2 regions of the Acidovorax sp. M2(2025) genome follow, and region 1 is predicted to be linked to the other one. Evidence: predicted binding sites of a transcription regulator. Region 1 holds the regulator's gene; the other holds the start of a gene.
The links. The regulator FNR, encoded in region 1, switches genes on or off when oxygen is low (the NO sensors DNR and NnrR bind a similar motif). The targets are predictions, from matches to a motif close to TTGATNNNNATCAA.

Region 1 (3,409 bases):
GGCCTGGAGGTCGCTTCCGAGCCAGAAGTCGAGATCGGGCCTGCCGAGTCCCGCTGGGTCGCCGTGCGCCTTCAGGTGCCCTATGGCTCTGTGCCCCCAGGATCGCACGCCGTGCATTTCGACATCCAGGCCCTGGGTGCTGCAGACCACGTGTCGGAAAAGTCGGTCTTCCTGGTGCCGCGGTAGCGCACGCAGGCATACTGGTGCAAGGCGCTTGGTGCCTTGCACAGAACATTTCAATCTTGAAGGAGTGAGCCCATGTCTACCAGCACCGCACTTGGCGCTGCCGCACCCGCCACAGCACCGTGGTGGAAGTTTGGCCATGTCTGGCTGATCATTGCCGGCCCCGTCATCGTGATCATTGCCGGCTTCGTCACACTATGGCTTGCGCTGTCGCGTCCTGATCCCGTGGTGGCGGAAGACTATTACCGCCAAGGGGTGGAGATCAACAAGACGCTGTCCGAACCCAGCAAGAGCCTGGCTCCCGCCATGAAGGCCCGCAACCACGCAGCCACGCCTGTGCAGGACCAGCCTCGCTGAATTACACTGGCCTGGCGACTGGCTGCTTGTGCGTTTTTGCAGGAGACAAACCAATGTGGACGCAACGCCTGATGTGGATTGCCTGGCCCGCCTTTCTTATGGCGGCGGTGATGGAAATGCTGGTTTTTGCGCTGGTGGATCCGCAGGATCTGCACTGGTTCGGACAACCGCTGGCGCTCTCGCGGGAAGGGGTCTATACCCTGGCGTTTTTTGCGTTCTGGGGAATTGCCATGGTGTCCAGCGCGCTGACCACCCTGCTGGCGATGTCGCCTTTCGAACTCAATCGCTGCCCGGTGCCCGAGGGCGACCGTCCAGACGATTGCCGCAAAACGCCTTCCTGCCCCTGAGCGGGCGGGTGGGGTTACCGCCCCGCAGCTCCGTCAAAAAGACGGTGTGGCGCGGTGGATGCGCCTGGGATTGCAACGGCCAGTTGTGCCGCGCGATTTGGTCGCGCTGACTGCAGTGCCGCTAACGTGTCAGTGGCAGGCTTGCTGGTTGTTCACGATGCGCCTGAGCGCGTCGGTATTGAGGATGCGCACATGGCGCTGCTTGACCTCGACAGTCCCTTCTTCCACGAACTTTGAGAACGTGCGGCTCACCGTCTCCAGCTTGAGGCCCAGGTAGCTGCCGATCTCTTCCCGCGTCATGCGCAGCACTAGCTCGGACTGGGAAAAGCCACGGGCGTGCAGCCGCTGCACGAGGTTGAGAAGAAAGGCCGCCAGGCGTTCTTCGGCGCGCATGCTGCCCAGCAGCAGCATCACGCCGTGTTCGCGAACGATCTCTCGGCTCATGATCTTGTGCACGTGGTGCTGCAGGGCCGTGACCTCGCGGGAGAGTTCCTCGATGCGGTCAAACGGCATCACGCACACCTCGGCGTCTTCCAGTGCGACAGCGTCGCAGGTGTGGTGGTCATTGACAATCCCATCCAGGCCAATGATCTCGCCCGCCATCTGAAAGCCCGTCACCTGGTCGCGGCCATCTTCCGTCGCCACGCATGTCTTGAAGAAGCCTGTGCGGATCGCATAGAGCGAGGTAAACGACTCGCCGTTGCGGAACAGGGTGCCCCCGCGTTTCACCTTGCGCCGCACGGCAACCACTTCATCAATTCGCTGCAGTTGGTCCTCGCTCAATCCGACCGGCATGCACAGCTCGCGCAGGTTGCAGTTGGAGCAGGCGACTTTGATGGTGAGCGGATTCATAGACACAGGTGCTGATAAGAGTTTCGAGCATATCGTCGCGCATGCCCACGGGTGGTTCCAGAGGCCCTGGTAGCGACTGACATGCATCAAATTGTCGCTGTTCGCGTTATGTCATTGCTTGATTCAGGTCAAGGACGCTGGGTGCAGCTTACGGCACAGTGAAAAGGTACGCAAGGAATTTGCCCATGACCGCTGTTTCGCCCGACCTTCTGCGCCGTTTTGACGTGCCAGGGCCCCGCTATACCTCTTATCCAACGGCTGACCGCTTCGTGGAAGCTTTCGGACAGGACGACTACGCCCTCGCGCTGGAGCAACGGCGTCTGGGCTCCATGACGAAAGCGCTGCCGCTGTCGCTGTATGTGCACATACCGTTTTGCGAGTCGCTATGCTACTACTGCGCTTGTAACAAGATCATCACCAAACACCATGACAGGGCCGAGGTCTATCTCCGGTACCTGAGCCGCGAGGTGGATCTGCACACGGCCCGCTGCGGTACCGGCCAGGTGGTGAGCCAGCTGCACCTGGGCGGTGGCACGCCCACGTTCCTGTCGGATGATGGCCTGCGGGAACTGATGGCGATGCTCAAGCGGAGCTTCTCGCTGGCGCCCGGGGGGGAGTATTCGATCGAGGTCGATCCCCGTACCGTGGACGCGCAGCGGCTTGCCCTGCTGGCCGAGCTGGGCTTCAACCGGCTGAGTTTCGGTGTGCAGGATTTCGATCCCGAGGTGCAGAAGGCCGTGCACCGCATCCAGCCTGCCGAGCAGGTGTTCTCACTGGTCGAGTCGGCGCGGTCGCTGGGATTCGAGTCCGTCAACGTCGATCTGATCTACGGCTTGCCGCGCCAGACCCCCGAGTCGTTTGACCGCACGCTGGCCCAGGTCGCGCAACTGCGTCCGGACCGCATCGCCCTGTATGCCTACGCCCATCTGCCGGAGCGCTTCAAGCCCCAGCGGCGCATCGTCTCCGCCGAGCTGCCCACTGCCGCGGGGAAGGTCTCCATGCTGTCCCGCTCGCTGGATGCTTTCATGGACGCGGGCTACGTTTATGTGGGAATGGACCACTTTGCGCTGCCGGAAGATGCGCTGGCTGTTGCCAAGCGGCAGGGCCGCCTGCACCGCAACTTCCAGGGGTACAGCACCCAGCCCGACTGCGATCTGATCGGGTTGGGCGTGTCGGCCATCGGCCGGGTCGGCGCCACCTACAGCCAGAATGCCAAGACGCTCGACGAGTATTACGACCTGCTCAACCAAGGGCGCCTCCCCGTGGTTCGCGGACTGGCGCTCACCCGCGATGATCTGGTGCGGCGTGCGGTCATCATGGCATTGATGTGCCAGGGCGAGTTGCTGTTCGAACCCATGGAACAGGCGTGGCTCATCGATTTCCGCAGCTACTTCGGCCCCGAGCTGACGCAGTTGGAAACCATGGCCGAACAGGGGCTGGTGGCCATGCGCCCTGATGGGATCGAGGTGACGGCCATGGGCTGGTTCTTTGTGCGGGGGATCGCCATGGTGTTTGACCGCTATCTGCAGGCCGACCGCAACCGCGCCCGTTTTTCCCGCATCATCTGAGCCCCATGAACGCTACGACTGCCACCACCGCCCTGCTGATGGGACTCGTGGGCGGGTCCCACTGCCTGGCCATGTGTTCCGCACCCTGTGGTGCGTTGGTCG
Region 2 (3,409 bases), 1.1 Mb from region 1:
GGCCGGGAAGCGCCGCGCGCAGCCCGGCCACGGCCTCTTCCAGGAAGTCGTCGGAGATGTCCACCCCCACGAAGCAGGCCGGCCGGATCAGCGCGCACAGCGCCCGGGCCTTCTGGCAGTTGCCCGCGCCCAGCTCCACCAGGACGCGCCCCGGCCCCACGGCGCGCGCAATGGCCTGCGCATGCTGGCGCATGAGCGCGGTTTCGGTGCGGGTGGGGTAGTACTCGGGCAAGCGGGTGATGGCCTCGAACAGTTCGGAGCCCCGCTGGTCGTAGAAGTACTTGGGGGAGATGTGTGCGGGCCGCCGGGCAAGCCCGTGCGTGATGTCGGTATAGCGAGGCAGGAGCATGGGTGGTCAAGCGCCGTGTCAAGCGGCGGGGTGGTCATCGGAGATCAACGGCGCCAGCGGCACGCCGTGCCACCGCGGCCATTGTGCGGGATTTGCCCCGTGCCCGCTTGTAGGCCAATGCCCAGTGTCGGCCCTAAGAACGTGTTGACGATCTCGCAGGGGATCGCGTTGGAGCGCAATCGGGATGAGTGGATGCTTCGGTTGCGCCGCATGGGCTCGTGCCCATGCAAGCAGCCGGGGCGTCCAATCGCCCGATTTCGCTCCAACCCTTCGGGCAGTGGCCTTTGCGGGCGGTCTGCGGCGTTGCGGCGCTTGTGGATAGCCGAGCTATCCACGGCGCACCGCGCCTTGCATCCCATCCCGCAAAGACCGCTGTGCGCCCCTGGGAGATCGTCGACACGTTCTAAGCGTCCGCCCACAAAAAAAAGGCTGGCGCAGGCGCCAGCCTTTTTCCCCTTGGAAGAACTCTTGCTATCCGCGAATGCAGGGGCCCACCCGGCCCCGGCACGCGAATTAGAAGCGCCAGCCCAGACCCACGCCCACCAGAACGGGGTCCACCTTGAAGGTGCCGGCCTTGACGCCAGCAGCGCTCACGTCGGTCTTGATGTAGACCTTCTTCACGTCGAAGTTCAGGTACAGGTTCTTGGACAGGGGAATGTCCACGCCAACTTGCAGAGCGGGGCCGAAGCTGTTGCGGTCGATGTCCACGCCAGCGGGCAGGTTCACGCTGGAGAAGCGGGTGTAGTTCAGGCCGGCACCGACGTAGGGCTTGAAGCCGCCCATGTCAAAGTGGTACTGCACCGTGAGGGTCGGGGGCAGGTGCTTGAGGGAACCGATGGCCGTGCCGCCAGCGCGCAGCGTGTGCTTCTGGGGCACCGTCAGGATCAGCTCGGCAGCGATGTTCTTGTTGAAGAAGTAGGTGATGTCGACTTCGGGGATGGTCTTGTCATTGATCGTCAGACCCAGGCCCGTGCTGTCCTTGTTGGCGCTGTCCAGGTTCACAGCGCGGGCGCGGACCATCCAGGGACCTTCTGCTTGTTGCGCCATCGCAGCGCCAGAAGACAGAACACACAGAGCGGCTACAGCCAGCAGAGTTTTTTTCATGGTGATTTCGCATCGGTTGGACGGGGACGACCCCCGTGCATGCATTGGACTGCGCCATCACCCCTCCGACCTTGCCTTACCTCAAGGTCTGCGCACCGCCGTCACAAATACCCATCAGGAAGCCGCGGCCTTGCCCCGCAGGCGTTGCACGAGCACAACAGCCGCCAGCACCAGGGCGCCCGCCAGGACACCCACCACGGCATTGAGCAGATTGGGCACCAGCACATGCCACACCGGCCCGGCCGGCCAGGCCGCCGCCTCCGCGCCGGCGCCCTCCACTGCATGGTGCAGCACGGGGACGCCATGCACCAGGATCCCGCCGCCCACCAGGAACATGGCGGCCGTGCCCGCCACGGACAGGCCCTTCATGAGCCAGGGTGCCGCGCGCAGGATGCCCGCCCCCATGGCCTGCGCCGCCTGGCTGCCCTTGCCACGCAGCCACACGCCCAGGTCGTCGAGCTTGACGATGCCAGCCACCAGGCCGTAGACGCCCACCGTCATGATCACGGCAATGCCCGCCAGCACCGTGAGCTGCTGCAGGAACGGCGCCGTGGCCACCGTGCCCAGCGTGATGGCAATGATCTCGGCCGACAGCACGAAGTCGGTGCGCACGGCCCCCTTGATCTTTTCCTTTTCAAACGCCACCAGGTCCACGGCCGGGTTGGCATTGGCCTTGGCGTGGCTCTCGTGCTCGGCGGCATCCTCGTGCGCGGCGTGCAGCACCTTGTGCATCACCTTCTCAAAGCCTTCAAAGCACAGGAAGGCGCCCCCCACCATCAGCAAGGGCGTGACGGCCCAGGGGGCAAACGCGCTGATCAACAGCGCCAGCGGCACCAGGATGACCTTGTTGATCAGCGACCCCTTGGCCACGGCCCACACCACCGGGATCTCGCGTTCGGCCCGCACGCCCGTGACCTGCTGGGCATTGAGCGCCAGATCGTCCCCCAGCACGCCCGCCGTCTTCTGCGCGGCCACCTTGGTCATCACGGACACATCGTCCGCCATGGCCGCGCTCTTCTTGGCCGCCACCTTGGTCATCAGGGCCACGTCATCCAGGATGGTGGCAATGTCGTCGAGCAGGGCAAGCAAGCTGCCAGCGGCCATGGGGAGTCCTTGGGAATCAATGAAAAGCGCCGACTATAGCAACGCGCCAAGACAGGCCCGCGCCAGACAACACCGCATGAAAAACGGGGCCGAAGCCCCGTTGAAACAGAACCACCGCCCACTGTCCGTCAGAAGCGCGCCGCCCTAGCGCCAGGGCAGCCGCGCAAGGGCCGCCCCGCCGCGCTGGCTGCGTCCCCCTTCCCGAATAGCGAAGCCATTCGAGAGAAGGGGCTGAGGGCTGCGGCTCCGAGCCTGCCTGCGCAGGCTTGGACAGCCCGAAGAGCTGTCGCCTCTGGCGACCAGCACCGAGCGGCGCAACCGCTCAGGGGGATGCCCCAATTAATCCACCCACTTGCGCGCATTGCGCCAGATGCGCATCCAGCCGCTGAACTGCGACTTGTCCTCGCTGGTCCAGCTCATCTGCACGTTGCGGAACACGCGCTCGGGGTGCGGCATCATGGCCGTGAAGCGGCCGTCCGCCGTGGTCACGGCGGTGAGGCCGCCGGCGCTGCCGTTGGGGTTGAACGGGTACTGCTCGGTGGCGCGGCCGTGGTGGTCCACGTAGCGCATGGCGGCAACGGCCTTGGCGGCGTTGCCGCGGTACTTGAAGTTGGCATAGCCCTCGCCGTGCGCCACGGCAATCGGCAGGCGGCTGCCCGCCATGCCCTGCAGGAACAGGCTGGGGGATTCCAGCACTTCCACCAGCGACAGGCGGGCCTCGAAGCGCTCGCTCTGGTTGGTGGTGAAACGCGGCCAGTCCTGCGCGCCGGGGATGATGTCGGCCAGCTCGGCAAACATCTGGCAGCCGTTGCACACGCCCAGGCCAAACGTGTCCGCGCGGCCGAAGAAGCC

Region 2: ACOYR3_RS14875 (OmpW/AlkL family protein) is a predicted target of FNR. The motif match lies at 1,525-1,538, and genes of this name have one in related genera.

What each region holds. Positions count from the first base shown of each region.
Region 1 is NZ_CP186262.1:2,079,695-2,083,103, forward strand. Features, by position in the region: gene ccoG (cytochrome c oxidase accessory protein CcoG) at 1-186, shown strand, start outside; gene ACOYR3_RS09655 (FixH family protein) at 259-540, shown strand; gene ACOYR3_RS09660 (hypothetical protein) at 594-887, shown strand; gene fnr (fumarate/nitrate reduction transcriptional regulator Fnr) at 1,017-1,739, opposite strand; gene hemN (oxygen-independent coproporphyrinogen III oxidase) at 1,925-3,307, shown strand; gene ACOYR3_RS09675 (sulfite exporter TauE/SafE family protein) at 3,313-3,409, shown strand, end outside.
Region 2 is NZ_CP186262.1:3,203,581-3,206,989, forward strand. Features, by position in the region: gene egtD (L-histidine N(alpha)-methyltransferase) at 1-349, opposite strand, end outside; gene ACOYR3_RS14875 (OmpW/AlkL family protein) at 863-1,453, opposite strand; gene ACOYR3_RS14880 (DUF808 domain-containing protein) at 1,568-2,557, opposite strand; gene purL (phosphoribosylformylglycinamidine synthase) at 2,897-3,409, opposite strand, start outside.